2 regions of the Ohtaekwangia sp. genome follow, and region 2 is predicted to be linked to the other one. Evidence: riboswitches for the same ligand, from Rfam matches in the RefSeq annotation. Region 2 holds a riboswitch; the other holds the start of a gene.
What was found. A riboswitch is a leader RNA that binds a small molecule or an ion and turns the genes downstream of it on or off. The one in region 2 is predicted to bind thiamine pyrophosphate.
Positions count from the first base shown of each region.

Region 1: linked by a shared signal. The riboswitch ahead of V7Q33_RS01850 (TonB-dependent receptor) and the one ahead of V7Q33_RS11085 (class I SAM-dependent methyltransferase) in region 2 are both predicted to bind thiamine pyrophosphate.

Region 1 covers NZ_DAIQRQ010000002.1:173,253-189,901, reverse strand. The annotation lists gene mnmH (tRNA 2-selenouridine(34) synthase MnmH) at 1-131, shown strand, start outside; gene selD (selenide, water dikinase SelD) at 186-1,217, shown strand; gene V7Q33_RS01855 (geranylgeranylglycerol-phosphate geranylgeranyltransferase) at 1,238-2,095, opposite strand; gene V7Q33_RS01850 (TonB-dependent receptor) at 2,168-4,624, opposite strand; TPP riboswitch at 4,673-4,769, opposite strand; gene V7Q33_RS01845 (biotin/lipoyl-containing protein) at 4,920-5,414, shown strand; gene pyrH (UMP kinase) at 5,628-6,335, shown strand; gene frr (ribosome recycling factor) at 6,388-6,942, shown strand; gene rodA (rod shape-determining protein RodA) at 7,021-8,292, opposite strand; gene mrdA (penicillin-binding protein 2) at 8,309-10,132, opposite strand; gene V7Q33_RS01820 (Rod shape-determining protein MreD) at 10,323-10,835, opposite strand; gene mreC (rod shape-determining protein MreC) at 10,832-11,674, opposite strand; gene V7Q33_RS01810 (rod shape-determining protein) at 11,742-12,767, opposite strand; gene purH (bifunctional phosphoribosylaminoimidazolecarboxamide formyltransferase/IMP cyclohydrolase) at 13,011-14,537, opposite strand; gene V7Q33_RS01800 (amidohydrolase) at 14,695-15,525, opposite strand; gene V7Q33_RS01795 (methionine aminotransferase) at 15,686-16,649, opposite strand, start outside.
Region 2 covers NZ_DAIQRQ010000021.1:29,489-46,137, reverse strand. The annotation lists partial or broken gene V7Q33_RS11110 (aconitate hydratase) at 1-1,511, shown strand, start outside; gene lhgO (L-2-hydroxyglutarate oxidase) at 2,007-3,203, shown strand; gene V7Q33_RS23415 (hypothetical protein) at 3,246-3,332, opposite strand; gene V7Q33_RS11100 (DNA gyrase/topoisomerase IV subunit A) at 3,721-6,564, opposite strand; gene V7Q33_RS11095 (DNA topoisomerase IV subunit B) at 6,591-8,495, opposite strand; gene V7Q33_RS11090 (hypothetical protein) at 8,747-9,187, opposite strand; TPP riboswitch at 9,300-9,391, shown strand; gene V7Q33_RS11085 (class I SAM-dependent methyltransferase) at 9,468-10,169, shown strand; gene V7Q33_RS11080 (AIR synthase family protein) at 10,173-11,249, shown strand; gene V7Q33_RS11075 (thiamine phosphate synthase) at 11,278-11,913, shown strand; gene V7Q33_RS11070 (Trm112 family protein) at 11,946-12,227, shown strand; gene V7Q33_RS11065 (phospho-sugar mutase) at 12,294-14,024, shown strand; gene mtaB (tRNA (N(6)-L-threonylcarbamoyladenosine(37)-C(2))-methylthiotransferase MtaB) at 14,126-15,445, shown strand; gene V7Q33_RS11055 (ABC transporter ATP-binding protein) at 15,728-16,384, opposite strand; gene sucC (ADP-forming succinate--CoA ligase subunit beta) at 16,455-16,649, shown strand, end outside.

The DNA of each region.
Region 1 (16,649 bases), on a different contig from region 2:
CCAATGGTTTATCCAAAAAGAAACATCGTGTAAAAGCTTCTGTTGCCTGGAATGGCAGCAACCTGCAATCATTCGCCGGTAATTTGAGTCAGGCGGTTAACCAACTGTTTCGCGGTAAGCTTACCCTATAGCAACGTTGCTATAAATTCATTTCAATAAGTATTCCGATCCTTTTACTTTGCAGTATGGAAACGATCAAGCTTACACAATATAGTCATGGTGCAGGATGTGGATGTAAAATCTCTCCCGCTGTATTGGAAACCATTCTACATTCCGATGCACCCAAGACCATCTTTCCCGAGTTGCTGGTGGGTAACGAATCGAAAGATGATGCTGCTGTATTCGATCTGGGCGATGGCACCTGCGTGGTAAGCACTACCGATTTCTTCATGCCCATTGTAGATGACCCCGCCACTTTTGGTGCCATTGCATCGGTAAATGCCATCAGTGATATATATGCGATGGGCGGTGAACCGATCATGGCAATTGCTATACTCGGTTGGCCCATCAACAAGATACCCGCAGAGGTTGCCAAGGGCGTATTGGAAGGAAGCCGCAAAGTATGTTTGGAAGCCGAGATACCGCTGGCCGGTGGCCACAGCATTGATTGCCCGGAGCCTGTGTTTGGCTTGGCCGTTACCGGAAAGCTGAAGAAAGAAAACCTGAAACGTAACGATACTGCACGTGTAAACTCATTACTATACCTCACCAAACCGATTGGTATAGGCATTGTTACCACCGCACAGAAAAAAGGTATTGTGCAGCAGGCACATTATCAACGAGCCGTTGACAGTATGCTTACGCTCAACTGGCTGGGTGCTGAAATCGGCAAACTCCCCTATGTAAGTGCCATGACGGATGTTACGGGTTTTGGTTTACTGGGGCACTTGTACGAAGTGTGTGAAGGAAGTAATCTTTCTGCTGAAATAACCTTCAGTAAAATTCCCACGTTCGATTTTCTCGATATATACCTTGATCAGAAAAGTATACCAGGGGGCACCATACGCAACTGGGATAGCTACGGTTCCAAGATCAGCGCTATCACTGAAAAGCAAAAAGTTATTCTGGCCGACCCGCAAACCAGTGGTGGATTATTGATTGTAGTCGATGAAGATAAGCAGACTGAATTTGAGGCTACGATGCTGCAGCACAATTATAGCTTGCGTCCTTTCGGGCGACTTGTTCCTAAAACTAAAACAGTTATAGAGGTAAAGTAATTTTTGTGATGCCTTGGCGGTTATTGAACAAACGCCATGCTGAGGATGCCGAACAGCATAATTATTTTACAAACTGTGCTTAGCGTGTTAAAATCTTTGGTGGTGTCGGCAAGCACCAGGCGATATAACAAAATTAGCAGCGGCACAAACAGGAAAATAACGTAGTATTGAATTGGCAGGGCTTTATAAAAATGATTAAGCAGCAATACTGTGATGGCGAAGACTGCAATGATCAGGTATATAACAAACTTGGTTCGCCTTAGTCCCCAAACAATAGGAAGTGTTCTGCATCCAAATGTATTGTCGCCTTTCAGGTCTTCCATATCCTTTATGATCTCGCGCACCAGCGTCATAAAAAATGCAAAGCTGGCATAGATCAGAATGAGTGCGCTGCCGCGATAATATAGCAGGTCAACAATCCAGATCGACAAGCCGGTGAGCAATGCCACCGAAAAGTTACCGATAAACGGAAGGCGTTTGAGATTATTGGAATATAGCCAGAGCAAGAATACTGACATCACATTGATGGCTGCTATTCTCCACGAAAGAAATAACCCCAGTAAAATACCTGCACCCGAAAGCACTACATGAAAAAGAATAGCATACCTGCGCGGTATATTCCGGCCAATGACAACGCGATCCGGCTTGTTGATGTAATCGATCTTTACATCGTAGTAATCATTAATAACGTATCCTGCCGCAGCAATAACAATGGTGGATGCAGAAAGCAGGAAGAGACGAATGTCGCCCGGCAAGGTTTTGTCTATAAGAAAACCGGCAGTGAAATATTGCGCAATGCCAATAATAACCAAGTTGCCAAAACGTGTGAGCTTCAGCAATGATTCAATAAATGTGCGCGTACGGTTAATGGAAGCCATGATATACCTGCATGGCAAATTAAGGAATAAACCTTCCAGGTGTAAAGCCCCGGAAGGTTTATTAAAGAAGAATTAAAACTTCAACGTTAGCATAGCCATAAAATTCCGCCCGGCCTGGGGATAATAATAGTTCTCGCGGTACAATTGCGTACCGGCCGCATAACCCCAGGTATACCCGTTGGAAGCATATTTCTCGGCCAGGATGTTATTCAGCAGAAAACTTAACACGATCTCTTTCATGAAAGTCGGTTGAATGGTGTACGTAAGGCGCACATCGTTCACTACATACGAGCCGATGCTGCGGCTGGCATTCGAGGTATTATCGAGGTATTGACGCCCAACGTATTTGGTAAGCAATGTAGCTTCCAGTCCGCGGAAGGGTTTATAGTTGAGGCCCGATCCTGCAATTACGTTTGGCGAGAAGGAAATGTCGGTATTGTGATATTGCTTGCGCACCTCGTTATACTCATCGAAGTTTGCACCGTAGTCGTAATATACTTCTGTGAAATTTTTGATTTTGTTGCGGCTCAGTGTAACGTTCGCATTCCACGAGAGTCGCTCCGAAATTTTAAGCGCCCCTTCCAGCTCTATACCCATGCGGTAACTATTATTCACATTGGTGCGAATGGAAGCTCCCACATCATTCAATTGTCCTGTGAGTACCAACTGGTCTTTATAGTCCATCAGGTAATAGTTGGCTTTCAGCATATAGGTTCTTCCCATTACTTTATATCCTGCTTCCAGGTTATGCAGGCGCTCGGCACGAGGATCTTGTCCCGGAAGGGCAGCCACAAAATCATCACGCACCGGTTCACGGTTTGCTACACTATACGATGCATATACGGTTTGATTTTCATTGACAGCATATGTAACGCCAGCCTTCGGATTGAAGAAGTTAAATTCCTTATCAATAGCAATAGTATTCTGCTCGTTCTCAGTACCGGCCGCCTTATACGTTACCCTGCGATATTGAAGATCGATATAGCCATTCAGCCGATCGGTAAACGCATAGGTAGTTTTACCATATATATTAAAATCGCGCTTGTCGCCATTGTTAAAATAGTATTGATATTCTGTAGGAACAGGCGATACCTGTGCCCAGATAATCTGACCATAATGATCGCCATCGTAGCGATTCCATGCACCGCCCAGTATAGCATTCACTTTATTCTTCTCGTAGTTGAGCGAATAGGTAAATCCATAAAAATCATTGTTCAGCCAACGCCTGCGCACAAGATCGGTTGATTGAATCGTGGAATCGCCAATTACCACCGGTGATAATCCATAGCTCGAGAATTTTTGATTGTACCGATATTCTTCATAATAGCCCTTACCCGGTGTATAGTGCAGCGATACGTTTGCTGAAAAACCATCGGCTATATGTTGTGAGAAATGCAGCTGATAATGATCCTGGCGATAATCATCCACCTGGTTTTTATAAGTATAGGGATTGAATGTACGACTGTTGGAGTTCAGCAAATTCTGCGTTTGTGCTTCGTTCCATCCTTCGTTGGAAGCGGTAGTGAGCATGGCCTCTACATCGTTGTTGAGGCGCGATTGCGGCACGCCATACCACGCCTGGTATGTTCGCTCTTTGCCACCGAAGGTGATGGCTTTGATCATCGTATTGCCCGCATAATATCCGGCGGAGAAATAATACGATTGCAGATCGGAAGTGGCGCGGTCTATAAAACCATCGGATACAATTTTTGAAACACGTCCGTCAATTACCCAATGATCGTCCAATAACCCTGTACCAAAAGATGCACTGTTACGAAACGTTCCAAACGAACCTGCCGATGACATAATGGTAGCATACGGCTTGTCATTGCGAGTGTTGGTTTGCAAATTTATAGTGGCACCAAATGCACCACCGCCATTGGTAGATGTACCCACACCACGTTGCACTTGTACACTTTGTGACGATGCTGCTATATCTGGCACATCCACCCAAAATGTTCCGAGCGACTCTGCATCGTTATAGGGTATACCATTTACCGTTACATTGATGCGCGTGGCATCGCTTCCGCGAATGCGAATGCCGGTATAGCCTACACCAGCACCTGCATCGGAAGTTGTTACGGCAGATGGAGTCCAGTTGAGCAATAAAGGTAAATCCTGCCCGAAGTTTTGCTTCTGGATGGCGTCCTTGTTTACGTTTGTAAATGTAGCCGGGGTCTTTTCATCGGCACGCGTAGCGGATACTACTACTTCATCGGTCATCACAAAGGTTTCTTCGAGACGAACGTTAAGCTCAGTGTTAGAAGATACATTTACTTTCTCCGTTTTATCAGCATATCCGATAAAGCGTGTCATCAGGGTATATTCGCCTGCCGGTATTTTTTCAAACCGGTACCTTCCAAAGGCATCGCTCACGGCTATATAATTCGTGCCTTCCAGTTGCAGCGATGCGCCTGTTAATAACTGATTGCTCCGGGAATCACGAACGCTTCCCGTAACCGAAAACTCCTGCGCATGCACGCGCAACGACAACAGCACCGTTGCTGCCATAAAAATTACCTTGTACATTTTTTTAAAATGTGGTTTAAACTAACAGCGCACAGGGGAATGCTCTGCGTACGTTTAACCTTGCCTCCCTTCGGCCGCATTACCGGCATCAGGTTCATTGGGTATAATCTCAGCCCGTTATATTAAGGCACCCCTCGTCTTTCGACAGCACAAAGTTAAAAGCATAAAAACCGATTTTGCAAAAAAGATTGTCAGCAACCGGAATTACTGGACCGCCTGCCTGAATCGAAATCGTTGAATTACTTATCCTTATCGGGAATAATTTGCACATTTACGGGTGCAATAATTTTAGGATATGTTCAAGGCTACAGTCAACAAAAAGAATTTCGATATCGCTTCTTCCGATGATGGATTTACAGTTAACGGAAGTCCTCTGAGCTGGGACCTGGTAAAGGTTGGCGATGGATATTTTCATATTTTGTATGAACAGAAAAGTTATCGTGCTGAAGTGGTAAAGACCGATGCCGCCACCAAAACCTTTACGATTAAAGTAAACGGCAGAATATATACCGTGGCCCTCAAAGATAAATTTGACTTGTTGCTGGAAAAGATGGGCATGGCCAACGGTGCTGCTGGCAAGATGAATTTATTAAAGGCCCCTATGCCCGGGCTGATCATTGATCTGAAAGTGAAAGCCGGCGATGTTGTAAAGCAAAACGATCCGTTGCTGATACTGGAAGCGATGAAGATGGAGAACATCATCAAATCGCCAGGCGAGGGAACGGTTAAAAATGTGAAAGTGAAGAAAGGCGATAGCGTAGAAAAAAATCAGGTGTTGATCGAGTTCTAAACGCAGCCAATAACCGGGCGTGTAGGGCTAACGGTGTATTAAACTCCGGCTGGACTCTTGAAGCACCCTCCCTTCCGTGCGTATACCAAATGCATGGCCGAACAGTAAAAAAATCCCATATTTCATTTCCCGTACTTTGTTGCGGAATTTTAGAAAGCCCTGTGCTTTGAATATATTGCGCCAATTTCGCTGTATAATCAACCCAACATACGAATGAAGTATAAGCGTATCCTCCTCAAACTCAGTGGTGAAGCATTGCAAGGATCTTCCAAAAACACCAATATCGATCCCAATGTGCTGGAGCAGTATTGTGAAGAAATCAGAACCATCAAGAATCAGGGTGTAGAAATTGCCATTGTAATTGGTGGAGGAAATATTTTCAGAGGTGGCCAGGCAGAGGCGCTGGGTATAGACCGTGTGCAGGGCGACTACATGGGTATGCTGGCTACGGTGATCAATGCTATGGCATTGCAAAGTGCGCTCGAACGTCATGGTATGTTTACCCGCCTCATGGCTGGTATAAAAATGGAACAGGTGTGCGAGCCATTCATCAGACGCCGGGCAATACGCCACCTGGAAAAAGGAAGAATCGTTATTTTCGGTGCGGGTATTGGTAATCCATACTTCACAACAGACTCTACAGCCAGCTTACGCGCTATTGAAGTGCAGGCAAACGTGGTGCTCAAAGGCACACGTGTAGATGGTGTTTATACTAAAGACCCGGAAAAGTTTCCGGATGCTGTGCGTTATAGCAAGCTGTCGTTCCAGGAAGCGTATGAGAAAAATCTCAACATTATGGACATGACTGCCTTTACTCTTTGCAAAGAAAACAAGTTGCCGATCATTGTTTTCGATATGAACAAGAAAGGTAATTTATTGAAAGTGGTGAATGGTGAAGAAGCTGGTACGTTGATCAGCTAATTAACATCACGAATCTAAATTTGTAAACGAACTCATACTCATATTTTCTTTTATGGAAGAGATTGAACTATATCTGGAAGATGCCCGCGAATCGATGACCAAGGCATTAAATCACGTTGGTCATGAGCTTACAAAGATCCGTGCCGGCAAAGCCAACCCCGCTATGCTGGATGGCTTGCAGGTTAGTTATTATGGCGCCATGACACCACTGAACCAAGTGGCCTCCGTTACCTCTCCGGATGCCCGTACACTTTTTGTTAAGCCGTGGGAGAAAGGAATGATCCAGGAAATTGAGAAAGCCATCATCAATGGTAACCTGGGGTTGAATCCTCAAAATGATGGTCAGCAGGTAATCATCAACATACCGATGCTTACGGAAGAAAGACGCAAACAACTGGTAAAGCAAGTTGGCCAGGAATGCGAACACGGCAAGGTGAGCATTCGTAACATCCGCAAGGATACCAACGAACAACTGAAGAAGATCAAAGGTGTGTCTGAAGATGATGTAAAGAATGCGGAAGAGAAAGTTCAAAAGATGACTGACGACTTCATTATAAAGGTTGATGCGCTGATGAAGAAAAAAGAAGCCGAGATCATGACGGTATAGTCCAAGATCAACCGCTATAATCATAAACAAAAATCCCGGCTCATCCGGGATTTTTATTTGTATCTATAATTAAACTTATCAAAGCCGCTGCAGTACGTGCATTCTGTGTGCATCCAGCTTCAGCAGGATAAAGAGCAACACGGTAAAACTCAGTAGCGAGGAACCTCCATAACTAAAGAATGGCAATGGTATACCAATTACCGGGAATAACCCGATCGTCATGGCAATGTTCGTGGCAAAGTGAAAAAATAGTATACACGCCACTGAGTAACCATATACCCGCGCGAACCGGTTTTTCTGTCGCTCGGCCAGATAGACTACGCGCAAGAGCAATGCCATAAACAACGCCACCATAAACAGGCTTCCTACCCATCCGTGCTCTTCACCAATAGTGCAGAAGATAAAATCGGTATACTGCTCCGGCACAAATTTCAACTTCGTTTGTGTGCCTTTCAAAAATCCCTTTCCAAAAAAGCCACCACTACCAATCGCTACTTTCGATTGATATACGTGGTACCCGGCACCTAACTGATCAAGCTCCGGGTTGATCAACACCATTACCCGTTTCTGGTGGTGTTCTTCCAACAGGTTGTTGAAGATAAATTCAACGCTGGTAATGGTGAATGCCAGTACTAATGCACCTGCTGTTATGATTATGAGCCGCTTGATCTTCTTTCTGCGATTGAAATATATAGTGATGGCCCAGGCCACGGCAATTATTCCGAACAAAATCCAGTTGTTTTCCACCAATAGTGTAAGTATAAAAATAACCGCCATACCCAATCCTACGAGCAACAGAAATGGCGACATGCCTTCGCGGTAAAACACCAGCAGAAATACCATAAATACCATGGCTGTACCGTAGTCTTTTTGCAGAAGGATTAACAAAATAGGAGCTCCTATCATCGCAAAGAGTATAATCTGATTCCGCAGGTTATCCATGCGAAATCCAATCGTGCCTATATATTTCGCTACTACGAGCGCTGTTGCAAATTTGGCAAACTCCGAAGGCTGCACGCCAAATGATCCAAAGCCCAGCCACGCCCTGTTACCACCAACCTCTTTACCGATGAACGGTACCAGCAACAACAGGAACAACACTCCGCCATATATAAAGTAGGCAAATGTTTCATAAAAGCGCATGTCGATGATGAGGATTGCCAGGATCAACACAATGGATGCTATAATGAACATCATCTGCCTGCCTGAATTTAGCGACAGATCGAAGATGGATTGAGTTTCATCGTAGGTAGCAGAGTATATATTCAGCCAGCCCCAGAACACCATGAGACCATAAATGAGTACGGTAACCCAATCAAGTTTCTGCGATATAATTTCGTCTCTTCTCAATTTCTTTCAACGTTTATTAGTGGAGGAACTTACCCTTCAAAACATACTCTTCTATATTCGGCCGCTCTGTTTTGCCGAGGAGATATTTCTCAATCATCAAACTGGCAATAGATGCAGCGGCACGCCCACCCTGACCGGAATATTCTACATATACTGATATAGCGATCTTCGGATTTTCTTTCGGAGCAAACGCTATAAACACAGAGTGATCCGGGTTCGGTTCATTCTGCACGGAACCTGTTTTACCGCACACCACTATATCTTTAAGCTTGGCTCGATACTGTGCTGTGCCAGCCTCTACCACGCGCTGCATGGCATCGCGTGCTATGCGGAAGTTGGCAGAGTCAATGGTTGTGTAGTGCTTCTCTAAATATTGAGGCAACGGCATACCTGTGCTGCCAACGGATTTTACCAGGTGTGGCGTATAATAAAATCCTTTATTAGCCAATGTTGCCGCAAAGTTAGCCATCTGCAACGGCACCACCATGTTCTCACCTTCGCCAATGGCAATTGAGTATATATTGGAGAACTTCCACGGGCGACCCCGATAAGCGCGATCGTAATAAGCAGGGCTTGGCACCAGACCTCTCTTTTCATTGGGAAGATCTATACCCAGGCGCTTGCCAAAGCCAAAGCTGCTGATGTGTTTGTTCCATTCTTCCAAGCCTATACGCGTATCATCAAATGGATTGTTTGCCTTGCCCTTGTTCAGCATTCTGCGAAGTACATTGTGGAAGTACGGATTACACGAGTTTGCTATAGCACCGCGCAAATCTTCATTTGAATGTGGACCGTGACAATTGATGATGGAGCGATCGCATTTGATACGTGTCTCTGGAGTAATCACACCCTCTTGCAATGCCACCATCGCCTGAGCAATCTTGAATATAGATCCCGGACGATACTGCGCCATCAACGGGCGGTTAAAGAGCGGCTTGAGACTATCATTGCTGATCATCACAAAGTTCTCGCTATAATTCTTCCCGGTAAGGAGATTGGGATCATACGATGGTCCGGATATCATGGCGAGTATCTCTCCGGAAGAAGGTTCGATCGCAATGATACTTCCCGCTTTACCGTTCAACAGAAATGCACCGTACTCTTGCAAGTTAAGGTCTATGGTAGAAACAAGATCCTGGCCGGGTACTGACAATGTATCATATTTACCGTCTTCGTACGAGCCTTTGATTACACCATCTTTATTGCGCATCAGATATTTTACACCGCGTTTGCCGCGCAGATATTCTTCGTAATATGCTTCGAGGCCGCTTTGCCCCATGTAGTCACCCTGGCGATATATACCGGTCTTGTCGTTATCAAGCTGCCTTTTCGATACTTCACTTACATAGCCGATAGCATTGGCCACCGCCTTGCTTGCATACGCACGAGTAGTTCTGTCTTGAATAAAGAAGCCGGGGAACTCATCTATATTATCCTGGATCTTCGCCAGATCGTATGTAGAGAGCTGTCGAAGAAAAGGGAACGGCTGAAACTGGTTTGCTTTTCTGTTTCTGATCTCGGTGTAGAAATTTTTAAACAACTGGCGAAGCTCATCCTGTGTTTTGCCAAACACATGGCAGAAGCGAACACTGTCGAAGTGTTTTACTTCGTGCAGGATCACCATCAGGTCGAACTCCGGGTTATTATATACAATGAGTTTACCGTTTCGATCTTTAATAATACCGCGGATGGGATATTGAATTTCTTTGCGGATGGCATTAACACCCGCCATATTTTTATAGCTGTCTTCTACGATCTGGATGAAGAATAATTTTATCAGGAAAACTACTCCTATCAGAACAAAAACAATTTGTAAAACTTCTTTTCGGCCTTCGTTCATAATAGTACAGGCAATTTAAAAAAGTAAAGCTTGCAGGTTTCGGCAGCAATGCATCATGGCACTGTTGCCGGTAAATATAGGGGACATGCGGAGCGAGGGTGTGGGTCTTTGGTTTTCAGGAAAAGATCAGAAGGTAGGTGGTTCGCTTTTAACGGAACGCTGACGAGCAGCGAAGCGAGTACAAAGTTACCTATCGTCTTCTTCCTGGAAACAGAAATTGTGCGATTAAAATTACAAGCATGGTAAAAAATGTACTGGTAATTGTTTTCCAAAGTGTGAACCAGAACATACCGAAGCCCCCTGCTTCCATAAAAAATAAAACTGCGTGGTGCACAAACACCAAAGGCAAAGAATAGATCACAAACCACTGAAATCCTCCCATAGCCAGAGAAGGGGTGGTATTGCTATCGTAGCCTCCCTGCGGTGTCATGGAATTAAGCCAATAGTTCCGCAGATACATGATCAGTACACAGGCAAAGGCATGAAGTCCTATACTTTCATAGAACATATCTACGGCAAAGCCCATCATAAACCCTATACCCATCAACACCAGCGGATTGGTTTCCACAGGCAACAACAATAGGTATACTACATAGAGAAAACAGAAAGCCGTGTGGAACAATACTACATTCTGCAGGATTAATACCTGGTAGAACAGATAAACAAAAAAAGCAAAAACCTGTAGTATTATACCTCTGTTCATCGCTCCAGTTCGTTTACGGCATGCTCCAGCGAATCCTGTTCGTTCTTTAAAACACTACGCACAACGGTAACATAAGAGAGTTTACGGAAGTCTTGCGAAAGTTTTACACTAAGGTCGTATGAGAGTGCCTCATTGCCCAGCTTCACATCCACGATCGTTCCGATCATTATACCTTCGGGAAAAATGGCATTGAATCCGGATGTAACAACCGAATCGCCCACCATCGGGTTCACGTGGCGCGGAATATATTTGAACTTGACAATTTGCGGATCCCGGCCTTCCCATTGCACCGATCCGTAGTGCCCGGTGCGTTTCAGCAAAGCGGAAACCATCAGATCGATATGCAGTAAAGAAGTTACAACACCATAATGATTGGAAACCATTTTTACTTTGCCCACAACACCACCCGGGCTGATTACAGCCATGCCGGGCTCTATACCGGCATCTTTTCCTTTATTAATCGTGATGAAATTCTTGAATTGATCTACGTGATTGTTAACGACTTTGGCACTGATAAAATCGAAGCGTTTAATGAAGGAAGAATCCGTTACGGATGCAACGCTGTCGGAAGATTGCACACGCTGGTTATTTTGTTCTACCCGCTTGCGTAAGGCAGCGTTCTCTTCTGCCAGTGTGGTGTTTACATCGCGTAGCAAAAAATAATCGCGGATGCTCTGGGAGAAATTGTTGAGGGAAGCAACTACGGTGTTGGAGGAGTTGAAGAATTTGGCTCCCTGGTATGCATTGTTCTCCACCACCAGCCAGAAGCAAAATACTTCCAGCACGATAAACGTAAAGAAAGCCCGATACTGATAGATGAAATAAAATAGACGCTCCATTAAACTTCAGTTAAGGTGCGTTCAACCCTCGATGATATTCGTACCTCACCCATTCGCCAACTGCAGACTAGGTCATTAATACTGCACGAAACTGTGGAATATTTTTCAGTGCCTGGCCTGTGCCACGAACAACGGCACGCAGCGGATCGTCTGCCACGTGAATAGGCAGCTTGGTTTTGAGTGCAAGACGTTTGTCGAGCCCTCTCAGCAACGCGCCACCTCCTGTAAGGTATATACCGCGCTCATATATATCGGCCGACAATTCGGGAGGAGATGTTTCCAATGCTTTCAATACCGCTTCTTCCAGTTTGGAAACAGACTTATCAAGAGCAAAGGCAACTTCCGAATAGGATATCTTGATTGTTTTAGGAATACCGGTCATCAAGTCGCGACCACGGATTTCGTAATCATCCGGTCCGTCATCAAGCTCAGTAAGCGCAGAGCCTACTTCGATCTTCACTTTCTCAGCCGAGCGCTCACCAATCAACAGGTTGTGCTGGCGTCTCATATAATCAAGGATATCACGGTTAAAGGTATCACCGGCTACTCGAATCGACTGGTCACACACTATACCCGAGAGTGCTATCACCGCGATATCGGTGGTACCTCCGCCAATGTCTACGATCATGTTACCGATCGGCTGTTCTATATCTATACCTGTACCAATGGCAGCGGCAATCGGTTCGTAGATCATATATACTTCTTTAGCACCGGCATGTTCTGCAGAGTCGCGTACAGCGCGCTTCTCTACTTCGGTAATACCTGAAGGTATACAGATTACCATGCGGTATGACGGTGGGAAGAGACGCTTGCCGGTATCAATCATTTTGATGAGCCCCCGGATCATCATCTCGGCAGCCTGGAAGTCGGCAATCACACCTTCTTTCAGCGGACGGATCGTCTTGATGTGATCGTGCGTCTTCTCGTGCATCTGCATCGCCTCGCGACCGATGGCCAACACCTTGCTGTTTACTTTATCCAGCGCGATGATAGAAGGCTCATCTACTACAATTTTGTCTTTGTAAATGATAAGGGTGTTTGCTGTCCCCAGATCTATTGCAATGTCACTGGTAAAGAAGTCAAAAAATGCCATGTATCTGTATTCCCTAAAGTTTAAAAATTATAACCGGAAAAGTTTGACTGATATAGTCGCCCGTAAAATTGCATTTAATTTACCAAAATAATGATTAACAGCTTAAAAATGTAAGTTTTTTACCGGGCTAAAAAATTCCTGTCGATGAACCGACAGGGGTTAAAGCTTTCATGTTCACTGTTCCTGTCCAATGAAGACATTGCCATGGAACAGTGAACATCAAGACATATAAAAAAGTTGGGATTAATGTTTAAAGTGACGAATGCCTGTAAACACCATGGCCATGTTATGCTGATCGCAGTAGTCAATCGAGTCCTGATCTTTTACTGATCCACCCGGTTGTATCACCGCATGTATCCCATGTTGGTTAGCAATTTCCACACAATCGGGGAATGGAAAGAAAGCATCCGATGCCATCACGGCACCCTGCAGGTTAAAGCCAAATGTACCGGCCTTCTCTATAGCTTGCCGCAATGCATCTACACGTGAAGTCTGCCCTACTCCACTGGCCAGTAACTGCCCTTCTATAGCCAGTATAATTGTATTCGACTTGGTGTGCTTGCATATTTTACTGGCGAAGAGTAAAGCATTTACTTCCGCCGTTGTAGGCGCCACCTTTGTTACCACTTTCAAGTCGGCTTGTGAATCGGTTTTCAGATCGAGGTCTTGCTCAATCACACCGTTTAATATAGTCTTGCTTTGTCGGGTTTCGATGAGTTGCTTTTTCTGTAGCAACAACATCCGGTTCTTCTTGCTCCTCAACAGTGCGAGTGCATCTTCGGTATAGCTGGGAGCAATCAATATTTCGAAGAACAGTTTGTTGATCTCTTCCGCTGCAGGCAGGTCTATCGTTTTGTTTGTTGCCAGCACACCTCCGAAAGCAGATATAGTATCAGCCTGAAAAGCCTTGAGGTATGCTTCTTTTACGGAAGGTGCTGTAGCTACACCGCACGCATTGGTATGCTTAATAATAACAAACGCTGTTTCACCTTCAAATTCTTTTACAAGGTTTACAGCAGCATCTATATCTACCAGGTTGTTATAGGAAAGTTCTTTACCATTAAGCTGTTCGAACAATCCATCGAGGTCGCCATAGTATGTTCCTTTTTGATGCGGATTTTCCCCATAGCGAAGTACACGTCCTTCCTGATAACTTTTTTTAAAGCTGGGAATCTGAAACTCGTTGTTGAAGTAGCTGAATATAGCAGCATCGTAGTGCGAGGTAACATCGAAAGCCATCGCAGCAAACTTCTTGCGATCGCGCAGGTCTGACGAGCAATTTTTCTCCTGCAGAAGCTGGAGCAACGCACCATATTGATTACGCGAAGAAACGATGAGCACATCGTTAAAATTCTTGGCAGCACCGCGTATCAGCGATATTCCTCCGATGTCTATTTTCTCAATGATATCTTCTTCCGAACCGCCTTTGGCAACTGTTTCCTCGAAAGGATACAGATCAACAATCACCAGGTCGATCGGGGCGATCTTAAATTCTTTTGCCTGGTTAATGTCACCGGCATCATCGCGGCGATATAGTATACCCCCGAAGATAGCAGGGTGCAATGTTTTTACGCGACCACCAAAAATAGAAGGATATCCGGTAAGGTTTTCTACAGGCGTTACTTTATAGCCAAGCTTCTCAATGAAATCCTGAGTGCCTCCGGTAGATACAAATTCTACGCCCTGCTTGCCGAGTGCGTGAACGATCGGCTCAAGGTTATCTTTATAAAAAACAGAAATAAGGGCTCGGGTAATCTTTTGATTGGCCATGAGGTTCAGGTAAATTATAAGTGATTAAAAATGAGGGTGCAAAAGTAGTTTTTGACACACGATTTATGAAGAGCCCTGTGAATTTTCTTTCGCCAATAAGCACCCAACCTGAACCTTAAACGCTCCTTGAACTTTGAACCTGTAACCCGCTTTTGCATCAATCGAGATAATCTGACGCTTCGTATTCTTCGAATTCGATTGTAAAGTCATCGGCATCCATATAGGCGGGGAAACGATCGCGGAAAGCATGCAGTGCATTGGCGCTTAATTCCATGGTTCGTATCGCCTCGGCTCCTTCGTTGGTATAGATTACATCGCCTTTGGGACTGATAATGGATGAATGGCCGTTATACTCTACGCCCTGATCGTCCTGCCCAATGCGGTTTACACCTACTACGTAGCTCAGGTTCTCAATGGCGCGGGCTTTCAGCAGCGTATCCCACATATCGATGCGAATCGTTGGCCAGTTGGCAACATAGATGGCTACATCGTAAGAAAGTTTTTGAGTGGCGCGATCCCAGCGATTACGGCTCCATACGGGGAAACGCAGGTCGTAACAGATCAGCGGACAAATCTTCCAGCCTTTCCAGGTGCCAATAAGTAAGCTCTCGCCAGGAGTATAAACTTTATGTTCATTTTCCATCCGGAACAGATGGCGTTTATCGTAGGTCTTGAAATTTCCGCCCGGCTCCATCCACAGCAGGCGATTGTAGTAGCGCTCGTGCACTTTCACGATATAGCTGCCCAGAATCAGCGCTCCGCTTTGATCGGCCATCTGGCGCATCCACTTAAAGGTGCGCATGTTCATCATTTCGGCCTTGCGGCCGGCAGCCATCGTAAAGCCTGTGGTGAACATTTCGGGTAGCACAATCACATCTTTATCGAGCCCGCTCACCTGCCAAATCTTCTCTTCAAACATCGAAAGGTTGGCTTCAACGTCTTCCCAGTGTAAATCAGATTGGATTATGGTGATTTTCAGGTCTTGCATGGCGGTGTGGATTTGGCTGCAAAGAAACGCAATGATCAAGTAAATCTAAAGACCAAATTTTTCTTTTTGGATGGTTTTTCACCGGTGGTCTCCAGCATGGGAAGATAAGCCCAAACGAGTTTCCGCGGCACGATTCTCTTCTTTGTTACAGTGAGTGGCTCTACAGCTTCCGCAAAATTGCTCCTGCCCGCTCGAGTGTTTCTTCTTTCTTGGCAAAACAAAAGCGCAGTAAGTGATTATCGGTTTTATCCTGATAGAACACCGATACGGGAATAGACGCGACCTTGAATTGCCTGGTAAGTTCTTCTGCCATGGCTACATCGCCTTGCTTTGAGATGTTTCTGTATGACACTACCTGAAAATATGAACCTCTGCTGGGCAGTGGCTCAAACGAAGAACCCTTTATCTGGTGCAAAAAGAAGTCGCGCTTCTGCTGGTAAAATTTACCGAGTGACTGATAATGGGAAGGTGTTTGCATATACTCCGCCAATGCCAGTTGCACCGGTGTGTTAACGCTGAAAACAATGAACTGATGCGTTTTGCGTACTTCGCGCGTCAGGTAATCCGGGGCCACGACATAGCCTGCTTTCCAACCCGTAGCATGAAATGTTTTACCGAATGAGAACACGGCAAAGCTGCGCGCTGCCAAAGCCGGATAACGCAACACACTTTGATGTTTGACATCATCGAAGATGAGTCGTTCATATACTTCGTCACTCAACACGAGCAGGTTATATTCCAACGCAATTTTTTCCAACGCTTTCAAATCATGCTCCTGCAAAACAGCACCGCTGGGATTATGCGGTGTATTGATCATGATCAGCTTGGTGCGCGGTGTGATCTTCGCACGAACCATATCCCAATCAATCGAAAAATCCGAAGTCATGTTGATGTGTATTGGAATACCGCCATTCAACCGGATCGCGGGATTGTAGGAGTCGTATGACGGATCAAATAAAATTACTTCATCACCGGCACTGATCACAGCTGCTATAACGGCAAATATACCCTCTGTTGCACCGGCTGTTATGGTAATCTCCGTTTCCGGGTCTATCGTACGTTGATAGGTGTCGGCTATAACTGTTGCTATCGTGCTGCGCAGTATGGGTGCTCCCGGCATAGGC
Region 2 (16,649 bases):
GAACCATCTGTAACATGGGCGCTGAAGTCGGAGCTACTACATCAACTTTCGGATACGATGAGTCGATGGAGCGCTACCTGATCTCCACCGGCCGTGCAGAAGTTGCTAAACTTGCCAACGGTATACGCGAGCATCTTACTGCTGATCCCGAAGTATATGCAGAGCCTGAAAAGTATTTCGACCAGATCGTTGAGATCAACCTGTCGGAGCTTGAACCACACCTGAACGGTCCGTTCACTCCAGACTTGGCTACTCCTATTTCAAAGATCAAAGAAGAAGCTGCTAAAAACGGCTGGCCTACTACTGTTGAAGTAGGATTGATCGGTTCCTGTACCAACTCTTCATACGAAGATATATCCCGCGCTGCGAGCCTTGCCAAACAAGTAGCCAGCAAAGGATTAAAAACCAAAGCGGAATTCACCATCACTCCAGGTTCAGAACAGGTACGCTATACAATTGAGCGCGATGGATTTATCGATACATTCGATCAGATCGGTGCCAAAGTATTTGCCAATGCCTGCGGACCTTGCATTGGTATGTGGAGCCGCGTAGGTGCAGAGAAGAAAGAGAAGAACACGATCGTTCACTCCTTCAACCGTAACTTTCAGTCGCGCAACGATGGCAACCCGAATACATTTGCCTTTGTTGCATCGCCTGAGCTGGTTACAGCATTGGCTATTGCCGGTGACCTGACGTTCAACCCTGAAACAGATTACCTGACCAATGAGCAGGGTGAAAAAGTAAAGCTTGACCCTCCTACCGGAGATGAGCTTCCTGCAAAAGGATTCGATGTAAAAGACCCTGGCTTCCAGGCTCCTGCTAAGGATGGCAGTAAAGTAGTAGTGAAAGTAAATCCTGCTTCAGATCGTCTGCAACTCCTCGATCCATTCAAACCATGGGAAGGTAAAGATCTGAAAGGTCTGCGCCTGCTCATTAAAGCAAAAGGTAAGTGTACTACCGACCATATCTCTATGGCAGGTAAATGGCTGAAGTATCGCGGTCACCTTGATAACATTTCCAACAACCTGTTGATTGGTGCTACTAACTTCTTCAACGAGAAGATCAATAGCGTTAAGAATGGTCTTACAGGTGAATACGATGAAGTACCTAAAGTGCAACGTGCTTATAAAGCCGATGGCATAGGATCGATTGTAGTGGGTGACGAAAACTACGGAGAAGGTTCATCACGCGAACATGCTGCAATGGAGCCACGCCACCTGGGTGTGCGCGCTATACTCGTAAAGTCGTTCGCTCGTATCCACGAAACAAACCTGAAGAAGCAAGGTATGCTCGCGCTTACTTTTGCCAACAAGGAAGACTATAACAAGATTAAAGAAGACGACTCTTTCGATATCGTTGGTCTTACCACATTCGCTCCGGAGAAGCCACTCACACTGGTAATTCACCATAGCGATGGTTCTGAAGAAAGCATTTCCGTTAACCACACGTACAATGCAAACCAGATTGAGTGGTTCAAAGCCGGATCTGCACTGAACCTGATGGCGAAGAAGTTTGCTGCCGAGAAAAAACCTGCTGCTAAAACAGAGGCTCCCGCTCCAAAATCTTCCGCTCCAGCTCCTGTCAGACCTGTTGCCAGTAAACCTGCAACAAAAACAGCAGCACCCAAGCCAACAGTGGCACCGAAGAAAACTACAGCAGCACCGAAGAAGGCTACAGTAGCAAAGGCTGCTCCTGCCAAGAAGACAACAGCTGCTAAAAAAGCTGCAAAGAAAACGGTAGCCAAAAAAGCAGCACCGAAGAAAGCCGCTAAAAAAGTAGTAGCTAAAAAGGCTGCTCCTAAAAAGGTGGCCCCGAAGAAAGCTGTGAAAAAAGTTGCTAAGAAAGTGATCGCTAAAAAAGCCGGTAAGAAACCGGTAGCTAAAAAATCACCGAAGAAGGTGGTAAAAAAAGCAGCTAAAAAGAGGAAATAGAATAACGAGGCCCCGGTAAATCCGGGGCTTCTTTTTTATAGATGTTTACGTTAGCTTCGGGCAAAATTCAAGTCCGTGCAATACGATGTTATAGTGATTGGAGGTGGCGCTGTCGGTCTGGCCACTGCCCTGCAACTCACCAGCCGAAATTCCAGGCTTAAAGTAATTGTAATCGAAAAAGAGAATGCTGTCGCCAACCATCAAACCGGTAATAACAGCAACGTCATTCACTCCGGTATATACTATAAACCCGGAAGTTTGAAAGCCCGAAATTGTATTCACGGCTACAACCTGCTTCTTAACTTTTGCCGCCAGCATGATATACCACACAACATCTGCGGAAAAGTGATTGTCGCTACTGATGAGAAGGAGCTTCCCCTGTTAAAGAATATATACGATCGCGGATTGCAAAACGGCCTTCAAAATCTTAAGATGCTAAATGCTTCTGAGCTGAAAGAATATGAACCTCACGTTGCCGGCATCGCCGGTATACATGTACCACAGACAGGTATCGTTGATTACCGTATGGTAGCCGAGAAATATGCCGAAGTATTTCAGCAACAAGGTGGAGAATTGAAGCTCGGCGAGAAAGTGATCGATATACAATTCGATAGCGACAAGGTGGTGGTGGCTACACAAAAGGCAAGCTATACCGGTAAGCTGGTGGTGAATTGTGCCGGACTATATTCGGATAAAATTGCGCGCCTTACTTCTTCCCATGTAAATGTAAAGATCATTCCCTTCCGTGGTGAATACTATAAGCTTAAGAAAGAGAAAGAATATTTAGTAAAGACACTGATATACCCGGTGCCCGATCCGAACTTCCCGTTCCTGGGCGTGCACTTCACAACGATGGTAGGCGGTGGTGTAGAGTGCGGACCAAATGCCGTACTCGCTTTCAAGCGTGAAGGCTATAAAAAATCGGACATCAACCTTGCAGAACTCGGTGAAACACTGGCGTGGCCGGGCTTCCGTAAAATTGTAGCGAAGTACTGGCGAACCGGCATAGGCGAAATGCATCGCTCTTACTCCAAAGCGGCATTTACCGAAGCGCTTCAAAAACTATTGCCGGAAATTAAAGAAGAAGACCTCATGGAAGGCGGAGCCGGAGTGCGTGCCCAGGCCTGCGACAGAACAGGCGGCCTGCTGGACGACTTCATGATTCTGGAAGAAAAACAAGCTATCAATGTCTGCAACGCTCCTTCCCCTGCCGCTACATCTTCACTGTCTATTGGAGAGACAGTGGCTGAGCTGGTGGAGAAAAGACTTTGATATCCGTGAACAGTTAACCGTTACAGGTAAATTGAAAATCTATTAACGATTAACGTGTAACTTATAACGGATCTGCAGGCTACCTGATTGGCGAACGAAAATGAAGCCCTCTTTTTCTAAGAGCTTGATTAATTTTAGGCTTCATCCAACATTTCGGTTGTAAGCCTGGCTATCTCCTCTTCCATAATTGTATCTAAGTACAATTGAACTGCATCCTTCAAATTCTCCAATGCTATTGCGGGAACCTTACCATGCGTATGGCATCCTGGCAGCTCAGGGCACCAGGCATGAAATTCATTCCCGTCTTTTTCGATCTTGCCCGATAGCGATTAACTGATAACGGATATGCAATTCTGTGAGATCTGTGGAAAAAAAAATTATCCGCTAACTGTAAGCATCACACCCACAATTAACGGATAACAATTCGCCGATAACGACTAAACTGATAACTCAATCGTATCGCCTGCGCTGAAAGTGCCAGAAGACTTTCCGTCTTCCGGACTTCCGGACTTATTCCTTATCTCTTCTTCGCCTTTTTTGGCGGAGCTTTCTTCGCTGCTTTTTTGGCTGGCTTGGCCGAAGAGGCCTTGCTGCTCGACTTGGATTTTTTTGGTGGGCTCGCTTTTTTGCTGGTGGCTTGGGGCCTGGCTTTTGCTTTCTCCTTTTTCACCGCCTGCTTTTTCGGGCTCGCCGAAGAGGCTGACTTGGCCGTCTGCTTCGACTTCGGGCTCAGATTCGAACTCAATTTTTTTTTTGACGACTGATCCGTGTCAGTAGTCTCTGTCAAAGCACTCTCTTCATCACCTTCTTCCAAACCGGTTTCTTCTTCCTGCACCAGGTTTACTTTCGTTACCTTGTACTGAGAAAGTTTATTACCCACGGCCTTCCAGCCTTTGATATCTACAACCTCTTCGAGGTTCACAACTTCTGTTACCTTCGGTTTATCTTTAGCTTTCACTACCTCCACTTCTACTTCCGGTGTTTCAGAGGTGGTTACGGCCACGAGGCGTGAGCCGATGCCTTCTGAGATAAATCCAAATTCCTTATCGAGTGTAGTCGTTTCAATCATAAAGCGCTTCGCCATATACTGCTTGCTCTCGCCATCTACGTACACAGCCGATATAGCTTTTTCAGGATTGAATCTCTCTACGTGCAACGTCTTCTCCGGATCAAAACGATTGGTAAGTTCATAATTCGTGATCTTGTAAGAACCATTGCGGTAGAAAGTGATAAGCTTATCATCAACATCGAACTTGCCCAGATAGCGCCCGCGCTTCTCTTTGTTCAAACGACCTGCATCGGCATCGAACCAGAGGTCAAGTTTACTTAGAGTCGATCCCCCCGCTTTGAGGAAGTCAACCTTACGAACCGGGTATGGTGTAAGTATATTTCCGCGAGAGCTTCTGCCCTTTATTTCCAACTCGGCAAAGTCGTACGTAAATATCTTCTTGCGCGCGGTACTGGATTGCGAAAGTTTTACTTCTACTTTCTCCGCTTCGCCATTCGGATTTCCACTCACATAGAGAATGCGGGAGTTCGGATTGCCCTGCGTCAAATCATACTCCTTATCGCGGGTAACACCTGGTATATTGAAACGCTTCGCGAAGCTCTTACCTCCTTTTCCATCGGCATAGATCACATTATATACCATACGATCGTCACCTTTCTTCCAGATGCCTACATACAGTATATCTTTACCCATGAAGACTTTATCCTGGATACGCGACACTCTCGCTTTACCATCCTTGCGGATCACGATTACATCGTCAAGATCAGAACAGTCGCAGATATACTCATCTTTCTTCAAACCATATCCAATGAAGCCATCAGCGCGGTTCACATATAACTTCTGGTTGTTTGCGATAACTTCCACAGCCGTAACAGACTGGAAGCTCTTGATCTCTGTTTTACGCTCGCGACCTTTGCCATATTTCTCAAGTAGTCGCTGGAAGTAAGCAATAGCAAAATCAGTCAGGTTCTTCAGGTGATGTTCTGTTTCCTTCAGTTCTTTCTGAAGATCGCGCAGCATCTCATCTGCTTTGAATGAGTCAAATTTGGAGATACGCTTGATGCGTATTTCCGTGAGCCGTACAATATCATCTGTCGTAATCTCGCGATAGAATTTCTTCTTGTGAGGTTTCAGTCCCTTATCGATCGTCTGAATTACTTCTTCCCAACTTTCCGCTTCTTCAATGTCGCGGTATATACGGTTTTCGATAAATATCTTTTCGAGTGATGAGAACAGGATCTTCTCCATCAGCTCTGAACGTTTGATCTCCAGCTCACGCTTCAGGAGTTCTACGGTTTGATCCGTATTGGCTTTCAATATCTGGTTCACCGGCATGAACCGTGGCTTGTCGTCCACAATCACGCAGGCATTCGGCGATATCGATATTTCACAATCCGTAAATGCATAAAGGGCATCGATCGCTACTTCCGGAGATTGCCCTGGCTGCAATTGCAATTGGATCTCTACATTGGCAGCTGTATTATCAATCACCTGCTTTACCTTGATCTGGCCTTTCTCACTCGCCTTCACGATCGACTCCATGAGAGATGTTGTGGTGGTTGAGAAAGGTATCTCCTTGATAACAAGCGTCTTTTTGTCAAGCACATCAATCTTGGCTCTCACCTTGATCTTCCCTCCTCTCAATCCCTGGTTGTAATCGCTGAAGTCAGCAATACCTCCGGTGGGAAAGTCAGGGTATATTTTCGGATTCTTACCCTTCAGTATATCAATAGAAGCCTTGATCAGCTCGCAGAAGTTGTGCGGCAAAATTTTGGTTGAAAGACCTACCGCTATACCTTCTACTCCCTGCGACAGCAACAGCGGAAACTTTACCGGCAGCGTAACCGGTTCTTTCTTACGACCATCGTACGACAATTGCCATTCGGTAGTCTGCGCGTTGTAAACAACATCGAGCGCAAACTTCGAGAGGCGCGCTTCTATATAACGTGGCGCTGCTGCACCATCGCCGGTGCGAACATCTCCCCAGTTACCTTGTGTTTCAATGAGCAGATCCTTCTGCCCTATATTTACGATTGCCTCACCAATGGAAGCATCACCGTGCGGGTGATACTGCATGGTGTTACCAATCACGTTCGCTACTTTATTGAACCGGCCATCGTCCATCTCTTTAAGTGAGTGCATGATTCTGCGCTGCACGGGCTTGAACCCGTCTTCCAGCCGCGGAACGGCACGCTCCAGAATTACATACGAGGCATAATCGAGAAACCAGCTTTCGTACAGACCATCGATCGCAATGGAGTGGATTACATCTTCACCTGTACCGCCACCGTTGCTTGGTTCTTCGTTCGACTCGTTGTCGTGGTTTGCTTTCGGGTTGTCTTTCTTACTCATGACCGATTAAAAAAATGTCTTCAATACTATGCTTCTACTTCTTCCTCTGTTTTTTCTTCTGCCACCCCTTCTACCTTATCCAGTTCAATGCGCAGGTTCTCAATAATAAAATCCTGACGTGTAGGCGAGTTCTTGCCCATATAGAACTCCAATATCTTCTGCAGGTGGCTGTCTTTATGCAGCAACACCGGCTGAAGACGAATATTCTCTCCGATGAAATTTCCAAACTCATCCGGCGATATCTCTCCTAATCCTTTGAAGCGGGTAATCTCCGGTTTGCTTCCAAGCTTCCTGATGGCAGCCTGCTTTTCTTCATCGCTATAGCAGTAGATGGTTTCTTTCTTGTTACGCACCCGGAACAGCGGAGTCTCCAGAATGAATACATGGCCAGCCTTTACCAAATCGGGGAAGAACTGCAGGAAGAACGTCATCAACAACAGGCGAATGTGCATACCATCCACATCCGCATCGGTAGCGATAATTACTTTATCGTAACGAAGTCCATCGAGACCGTCTTCAATATTCAAGGCGTGCTGCAGCAGGTTGAACTCTTCGTTCTCATACACAACTTTTTTAGTAAGACCGAAACAGTTCAACGGCTTACCGCGCAAGCTGAATACGGCTTGTGTCTCCACATCACGCGACTTGGTAATAGAACCACTGGCCGAGTCACCTTCGGTAATGAAGATCATGCTGCCGGCACCTTTTGGATTCTTTTCATCGAAGTGATAGCGGCAGTCCCGCAACTTACGGTTGTGCAGGTTTGCTTTTTTGGCACGCTCGTTCGCCAGCTTTTTGATACCGGCGATCTCCTTGCGTTCACGTTCTGATTGCTGAATGCGTTTCTTCAATGCATCAGCTGCAACCGGGTTGGTATTCAGGTATATCTCCAGTTCTTTGGCAACAAAGTCGCCTACGAAACTTTTAATTGGCTGCCCTCCTTCCGGAGCAGTATGAATCGATCCGAGTTTAGTTTTAGTCTGCGATTCGAATACAGGTTCCTGCACACGCACGGCAATTGCACCAATGATACTTGCACGGATATCGGCAGCATCAAAATCGGTTTTATAAAATTCGCGAACACCTTTTACAACGCCTTCACGGAACGCTGCGAGGTGCGTACCTCCTTGTGTAGTGTTCTGGCCGTTCACAAAGGAGTAGTATTCTTCTCCGTACTGGTTGCCGTGGGTAAGAGCAACTTCAATATCTTTTCCTTTCAGGTGAATGATCGGATAGCGAAGATCATCAGCATCAGATTTCTGTCTGAGCAGATCGAGCAGACCGTCTTTAGAAAAGAACTTCTGTCCGTTATAATTTATGGTAAGACCGGCATTGAGGAAGGCGTAGTTCCACATCAAGTCATCCAGGTATTCCGGAATGAAGTGATAATTCTTGAACATCGTGCTATCCGGCTCGAACTCAACATACGTTCCGTTCTTCTCCTCGCTCTTGCCGGGTTTCGGATCGTTCACCAAAACGCCTTTCCTGAACTCTGCCAGTTTCTGCTGGCCTTCGCGGAATGCCTGCACTTTAAAATAGCTCGACAAAGCGTTCACCGCTTTTGTACCGACACCGTTCAGACCTACGGATTTCTGGAAAGCACCGGAATCGTATTTCGCACCCGTATTAATCTTGGACACAACATCCACGACCTTTCCGAGGGGTATACCACGGCCGTAGTCGCGAACGGTAACTTTAGATTCGGTTATCGTTACATCGATCGTCTTTCCGTAGCCCATCATGTGTTCATCGATACAGTTATCGACTACCTCTTTTACCAATACATAAATACCATCGTCCTTGGATGATCCGTCACCGAGTTTACCGATGTACATACCCGGACGCAGGCGAATGTGTTCACGCCAGTCGAGCGACTTAATGCTCGATTCATCATACGTAAACATGGAAGATTCTTTCTCCGATTTTGCCATAGCACGAATAGGATTTAGCGTTCAGAAAATTGAAGACTAAAAAATTCAATATCAAAGTTTAAAAAATCTGCTGCTTCATGAAAACCTGCAAGCGAAAGGATCGCCTGTTGGGCCGCAGCAAAATATCTATCTGGTTCTAATAAAATGAATTTTAAAGTCACTTCAAGGGATTCAATAAAAACTCTAATTACAAAAATGAATAAACTACTATACTGTAATCAACTGTGTAGCAAGAGCTAAAATCAGCTCAACTAAACTGATTGATTTGATGATTTCTTGTCGAAAAAGCGCACAAAAGGCCAGCTGATCGCCCACAATGCGACCAGTCCTACACTACCATAGATTGCAAAGCCAATGCGGCTAAAGTCGAAACGTTCATCGCTGTTATAGGCATTGATCAGGAATAAGCCCACCACGAAAAAGAAATTAATAGCGATAATAAGTCCGTAGAACCATGCACGAAACGTATGATCTTTTTTATACAAACTTGAAATCAAATACACTAACACGTTGATAATGGTGAGGAATGCTACCACGATGTAAAAGAAAACATCACGCGTAAGCAGCACCGTTTCGATACCTTCCTGCTGCACAATAACATTCTCCGGCAGGTCGGCATATACATACAGCAAGGCAGCCAGCACACCCAGCAACGAGAAAAACCACACTGCCCGAAAGATCTTAAAAATCATATTACGTCCTCAATTTTGGCGCAATTAACCACCATCATTTTTAACAACCAAGAAATTAGAAGACACTTCTCCCCTTGCATCTCACAACACAATAGCCTTCCTTTGTTGTTAAATAAACGCATCGGGGTGCCACTTGTGGCTGAGATTATACCCGGGGAACCTGATCTGGTTAGTACCAGCGAAGGGAATGCTAAGCTTCGATTTTACTTTTTACGGGTAATAAGATAGTGAGCCGCATTCCTTTTGGATGCGGCTTTTTTTTTCACTTAAAATTGAAGCTATGTCTTTTAACCTCGTCACACAAAATCTGAGATCGTGGCAGAACCGGAAAGAATGGTTCTTCAACCGCGAGCATACCGACACATACGAGTTGTGGTATGAAGGCCGCTACAAGCGTGCAGAGATCTGGCAGAAGAAAATCATGGGCGATTTGGTATTGAGCGATCCCCGCATCCGCACGCTCCTGGAATTTGGCTGTGGCACTACGCGGTTCACCCGCTGGTGGCACAACATCGGCATTGAAGCTACCGGTGGCGACCTCTCTCCTTTTATGCTGGGGCAAGGTGCACAGTTATTCAAAGGCGACCTGGTGCTGGCAGATTCGCACTATATGCCCTTCAAAGACAAAACGTTCGATGCCGTTGCCTTTATTACCACTTTTGAATATTACCGCGACCCGGTTCAGGTAGTGCGTGAAGCTGCACGGGTGAGCCGTCATGGTATTTTCTTCGGCATGATGAACCGGAACTCGCCCAAGATCGTACGCAGAAGAGTACAGCAGTTCTTCGGCAAGAACCCATTCTATGTAACTGCTACGTTTCACACTCCGGCAACGCTAACCAGAGTCATACACAAGGCGCTGCAGGGAAAAGAATATACCCTCGAATGGAATTGTACCGGATTGCCCAAGTGGTTCCCGGTTCAGCAGTGGAAAGTACCATACGGTGATTTCTTCGGACTTCATGTAAAATTCAAAGAATGATTTATGGACACACTGGAAGCAACTCAATTTCCGGACACCGGGAAGATTCAGAACAGTTTCTTTAAAGAGAGGATATTTCCCTTCTGTGGTGCAGCACGGAGGGAAGTAATGATTGGACCGGAATATGGCGTGGACATTTCGCTGGTAAGTCTGCCCAACGGATTAGCCATGGCCATGACGAGCGATCCGCTGTCGCTCATACCAACACTCGGTCTGCGCGAATCTGCCTGGCTATCGGTGCAACTGATGGCCAACGATATGGCCACCACCGGCTTTGCCCCGCAATATGCACAGTTTACCCTGAACCTGCCCACAACGCTTGAGGTAGACGACTTCGAACAATACTGGCGCTATATACATGAGTTTTGCGCACGGCTAGGAATTGCCATTACCGGCGGACATACCGGACGATTTGAAGGTTTGCAATCTACCGTTGCAGGCGGAGGCACTATGATCACCCTTGCTCCAGGCGAGCAGATTATTACCAGTAAAGGCGCCAGACCGGGCGATATATTGATCATGACCAAGCAATGCGCACTGATCGCCACCTCCATCCTCGCCCTGAGCTTTCCGGAAACAGTAAAGAAAGGATGTGGAGCAGCTGTTCAACAACAGGCCGCTTCTTTATTTTATGAGACCAGTGCCGTGGAAGCAGGGCTGATTGCAGGAGAAATTCACCGACACACTTTTGCCGTAACGGCCATGCACGATGTTACCGAAGGTGGTGTACTAGGGGCTATTATTGAGCTTGCTCATGCTTCGGGCTGTGGTGTAGAGGTAAATGGCGACAACATTCCAGTAGGGCATGCGCAACAATTGATCGGAAAGTTATTCAACATCGATCCGCGATTTTGTGTTGGAGCCGGCTCGATGATTATCACCGTTAAACCGGAAATTCTGGAACCGCTTCTTAAAAAATTTGCCAGCCAGAAAATCCAGGCTACTGTTATCGGCAAAATTACCGAACCGGCTAACGGTCTGATACTTTCTGAAGATGGTACACAAAAAAAGCTGCAACATCCCGGGGCTGATCCTTATTGGAACGCATTCTTCCAGGCATTACAACTTGGGTGGAAATGAGCACGGATCACCTGACAATAAGTATATTATGAGTAAGCCCAATATTCATGGCGGTCTATACCTGGTGGTTGATCCTTATCCCGGTCAAGAGCATGTACTTCCCCGTCTCAAGGAAGCGATCGAAGGTGGCGTTGATGTTATTCAGTTATGGAACCATTGGCACCCACAACAGGATCAGCAAAGTTTTATCAATGCCACTCTATCGCTGGCTCAGCCAACCGGTGTACCGGTGTTGATACACGAAGCATGGCAATGGCTGCAGACCACTGCTTTGAACGGAGTACATTTCGATTCTATCCCTGCTGACTGGCCGGAGATGCAAAAGATAATAGGCCGGCCTTTTATAACCGGCATCACCTGCGGTAATGATTCTGCACGCATAGACTGGGCCATCCATCATGCTGACTATATATCGTTCTGCTCAATGTTCCCTTCTTCTTCTGCCAATAGCTGCGAGATCGTTTCACCTTACATCGTGGAGCAAACGAGAAGCAGAACCAGCATGCCTATTTTCGCTGCCGGTGGCATAACTACCGAAAATGTACCCGGACTCTTGTTGCTGGGTATAGATGGCGTGGCCGTGATCTCGGCGATCATGAAAGCCGATGATCCGAAAGAAGCCACACAAAACTTCAAGCATCGATTGGAGAAAAATTTATACTAAGATATAGCGAATCAACTTTACAATCTCATCACATGAAAACCTCATTGCTTTCCAAGCTCGCCTGTCCGTTCGACAAGAATGACCTGGAACTCAAAATATTCAAACAAGATCAGGACGACATCATGGAGGGTATTTTTACCTGTACACATTGCAAGCGGTACTATCCGATTATCTACGGCATCCCGATCATGTCGCCAGATGAGTACAGAGAGAAGTCGCTGGAACATCCTGTCTTACACCGCTGGGGCTTGCAACTGGAAGGAGACACATCCACATTTCGGTTACTCCCTGCCAGAGAGGAAATTGAAAAATGACCGCGGAAAAAAGTGCGTCTGTAAAAACTTGTGATAAATTGCGCCCTTTAAACGTAAAAAAAGATCATGAGTGAGTTACTACAGACCGTTCACGCAAAGGCAGAAAGCTGGCTTAACAGTCGCGCCATCGATAATGCTACCAAGGCAGAAGTAAAAGCACTTTTAAATAAGGAAGACTCAAAGGAACTGATCGATAATTTCTATAAAGATCTGGAGTTTGGTACAGGCGGACTACGTGGCATCATGGGTGCAGGCTCCAACTGTATGAACAAATATACTGTTGGCGTTGCTACTCAAGGGCTTGCCAATTACCTGAATAAAACTTTCCCGGGCCAGGAAATCAAGATCGCCATAGCACACGACAGTCGTAACAACAGCAGTACGTTTGCCGAAGTAGTGGCAGCCGTTTTTTCAGCCAACGGCATCAAAGTATATATGTTCAATGAATTGCGCCCCACTCCCCTGCTCTCGTTTGCCATTCGTTATCTGCAATGTCAATCCGGTGTGGTGATTACAGCATCGCATAACCCGAAAGAATATAACGGCTATAAGGCTTACTGGACCGGTGGCGCGCAAGTGGTTCCTCCTCACGATAAAAATATCATTGAAGAAGTAAAAGCCATCACTTCATTTGAACAGGTAAAGTTCAAACCCATACTTGCCAACATCCATCTCATTGGTGATGAGGTAGAACAGGCCTATTACGAAGAAGTAAAAAAGATCATCCCCAACCATGACGTAATTGCCCGGCAGAAAAATATTCCGCTGGTATATTCCAGTCTTCATGGAGCTGGTATTACCATGGTGCCTGAGTGTTTGAAGCAGATCGGTTTCACCAACATTCACATTGTAAAAGAACAGGAAGAACCCGATGGTGATTTCCCAACCGTAAAATCTCCCAATCCGGAAGAACAGTCAGCCATGGAGCTTGTTATCAAGCGTGGTAAGGAAGTAAATGCAACGATGGTAATGGCTACCGATCCGGATACAGATCGTGTAGGTATGGGAGTTCGCAAATCAGACGGAGAATTTATTCTATTGAATGGCAATCAGGCTTTCAGTCTCATGATGTATTTCATCATGAAAAATCTGAAAGACAAAAACAACACCTATATCGCCAAAACCATTGTTACCTCCGAGCTCATCGATATGATGGCCGCACGCTTCGGCGTTGAATGCTATAACACGCTAACCGGATTCAAATATATAGCAGAGCTGATGGGTAAACTTGAAGGCAAGAAGAAATTCGTTGCCGCTGGTGAAGAAAGCTATGGCTATATGGCGGGCGATTTTGTACGCGATAAAGATGCCGTATCATCCTGTGCATTCTTTGCTGCCATGGCCGCGAGCGCTGCGGATGAAAGCAAATCCATGTACGACTGGCTGATCGATATGTACGTAGAGTTCGCCTACTATAAAGAGGCACTGCTGAACGTGACCAAAAAAGGTCAGCAAGGTGAGCAGGAAATCAAAGCTATGATGGAGAAGTTCAGAAACAATCCTCCCGCTACCATCATTGGAAGTCGCGTAGTTCGATTGCTCGACTATAAAATTCTGAAAGAGAAAGATTTGCTCACCGGCAAAGAAAGTGACCTTGATTTTCCGAAGTCAGATGTGCTCCAGTTCTACCTCGAAGACGGCACTAAAGTATCTGTGCGTCCGTCTGGTACGGAGCCCAAGATCAAGTTTTACATCAGCGCCCACGCGCCACTGGCGTCACGCGCGGACTTCGAAAAGGTAGATCAGCAACTTGATGTCAAAATCAAAGGCATAGAGCAATATCTTTTGAGTGTCTAGGTTAATACGTGTTTAGGTGTGTACGGTTCAAGCCTCCCAACATAAACATGTGCACGCGTAAACACCTAAACACGTAAACCCCTATCTTTGCGGGCTTGATCATGAAAAAAGTCGCTTTTTATACGCTGGGTTGCAAACTGAATTATTCAGAGACCTCCACTATTTCCCGCATGTTCGAGGAAAAGGGCTATAAAAAGGTCGATTTTACAGATACTCCTGATATTTTCATCATCAACACCTGCTCGGTAACGGAAAATGCCGACAAGAAATGTCACAAGATCGTACGCGAAGCACGCGGTATATCGCCTGAAGCCTATGTAGCCATTATCGGTTGCTATGCACAGCTCAAACCACAGGAGATATCCGAAATACCAGGCATAGATGCCGTTTTAGGAGCAGCAGAAAAATTCCGGTTGGTGGAATTACTCGATGGTTTTGTAAGAAAGCCCCAAACTGAAGTATTTGCTTCTGATGTCGAGCAGGCCAACACTTTCAATACCTCCTACTCGATCAACGATCGCACCCGTACTTTTCTGAAAGTGCAGGACGGCTGCGACTATTCGTGCACCTTCTGCACCATTCCACTGGCCCGCGGCAGCAGCCGAAGCGACAGCATTCAAAATATACTCAAGACAGCACATGAGATCGCAAAGACCGAAGTTCGTGAGATCGTATTAACCGGTGTAAACACAGGCGACTTTGGAATCCAAAACGGCACACGTATAGAACGCTTTGTTGACCTGGTGAAAGCGCTTGATAATGTTGATGGAATCGATCGGTTTAGAATTTCATCTATCGAGCCCAATCTCCTGACGGATGAAATCATTGAGTTTGTAACAACATCGAAAAGATTCGTTCCTCATTTTCATATACCACTCCAGTCCGGCTCTAACAAGATTCTGAAACTCATGCGCAGACGCTACTTGCGTGAGTTGTATACCGATCGTGTGGCGAAGATCAAATCACTCATGCCACACGCTTGCATCGGTGTTGATGTGATTGTGGGCTTTCCTGGCGAAACACAGGATGACTTCCTGGAGACATACCAGTTTTTGAATGAACTGGATATATCCTACCTCCACGTGTTTACATACTCCGAACGGGAGAACACGCCTGCAGCGATAATGCCTGGATCTGTGCCCGGAAACCAGCGGGCAGATCGTTCCAAAATGCTGCATATTCTTTCTGATAAAAAGCGAAGGAAATTCTATGAAGACAACCTGGGCCGTGAATCCACTGTGTTGTTTGAGAATGACGTTGAGAATGGTATGATGCATGGATTCACGGAGAACTATATTCGCGTTACGGCCAAGTACGATCCGATTCTCATCAATGAATTAAAGCGGGTAAAACTGATCGCCATTAACAATCTCGGTCTTGTTGAGGTTGAAGACACTTTCTCTGAAGTGTTGGCACACTGATTCGTTCGTGCGTTTTTCCAGGTAAGATTACTCGTAAGGTTTCGCTCCTCTCAGGTACATTTTGGGAATTTTGATCAGCATATTGTGGAGATAATTCCATCTTCTTACACCGTGCTTTATAGGCTTAGTCTCAAAAAATTACCTTCTGTGATCGCTATATATTTGTATCACATTTAGGGTTACAAAAAGAAATAAGCGGAGCCTACTCAAACCTGCTTAATCAAGAAAAGAGAGAACCAAGGTCAACGAAGTTGGAAGTGCTGGGTTCTCTTCTTTTATTTTTTACTGGCTCACAATTCCGTCCTTTATCTCAATTCTCCGGTCAGCCATTTTGGAAAGCTCTTCGTTATGCGTAACGATAATGAATGTCTGCTTTAGCTCCTCCCGAAGTTGAAAGAAAAGAGAATGAAGCTCCAACGCATTTTTGGAATCCAGATTTCCGCTGGGCTCATCGGCCAGAATAATGGCTGGGGCGTTAATGAGTGCCCGTGCTACAGCCGTACGCTGCTGCTCTCCTCCTGACAATTCTGATGGCTTATGATGCATGCGCGAGCTTAGTCCGAGCATCGATAACAATTCTTCCGCCCGCTTTCGCATATCAGTTTCACTTTGCAGGTTCCTGATCAATCCCGGTATCAGCACATTTTCAAGAGCAGAAAATTCCGGCAACAGATTATGAAACTGAAAAACAAATCCGATAGAACGGTTCCTGAACGCTGCTAAGTTCTTGGCTGACTGTGCAAATACGTTTTGCCCCTGGATATGTATACTGCCTTTATCCGGTGTATCCAGCGTTCCCAGAATATGTAGCAACGTACTTTTGCCTGCTCCGGAAGCTCCAACAATAGCCACTACTTCACCCTGGCTTACTTCGAGATCCACGCCTTTCAGCACCTTTAATTGTCCATACGATTTTTCTATCTGCGTTGCTCGTAACATCGCTAATTATATATATTCCCTTTGAAATAAAGCTTTAAATACGCTAGTTTCGCCCAAAACAAAAAATGCAATGAACATTCACGAATACCAAGGCAAAGAAATTCTTAAGAAATATGGAGTGGCAGTTCAACGAGGCATCGTGGCAGATACCCCTGACAGCGCTGTAAGTGCAGCAAAAGAATTGCAAGCTGAAACAGGCACGAAGTGGTTTGTCGTTAAGTCTCAGATACATGCGGGAGGACGTGGGAAAGGTACCGTGAAAGAA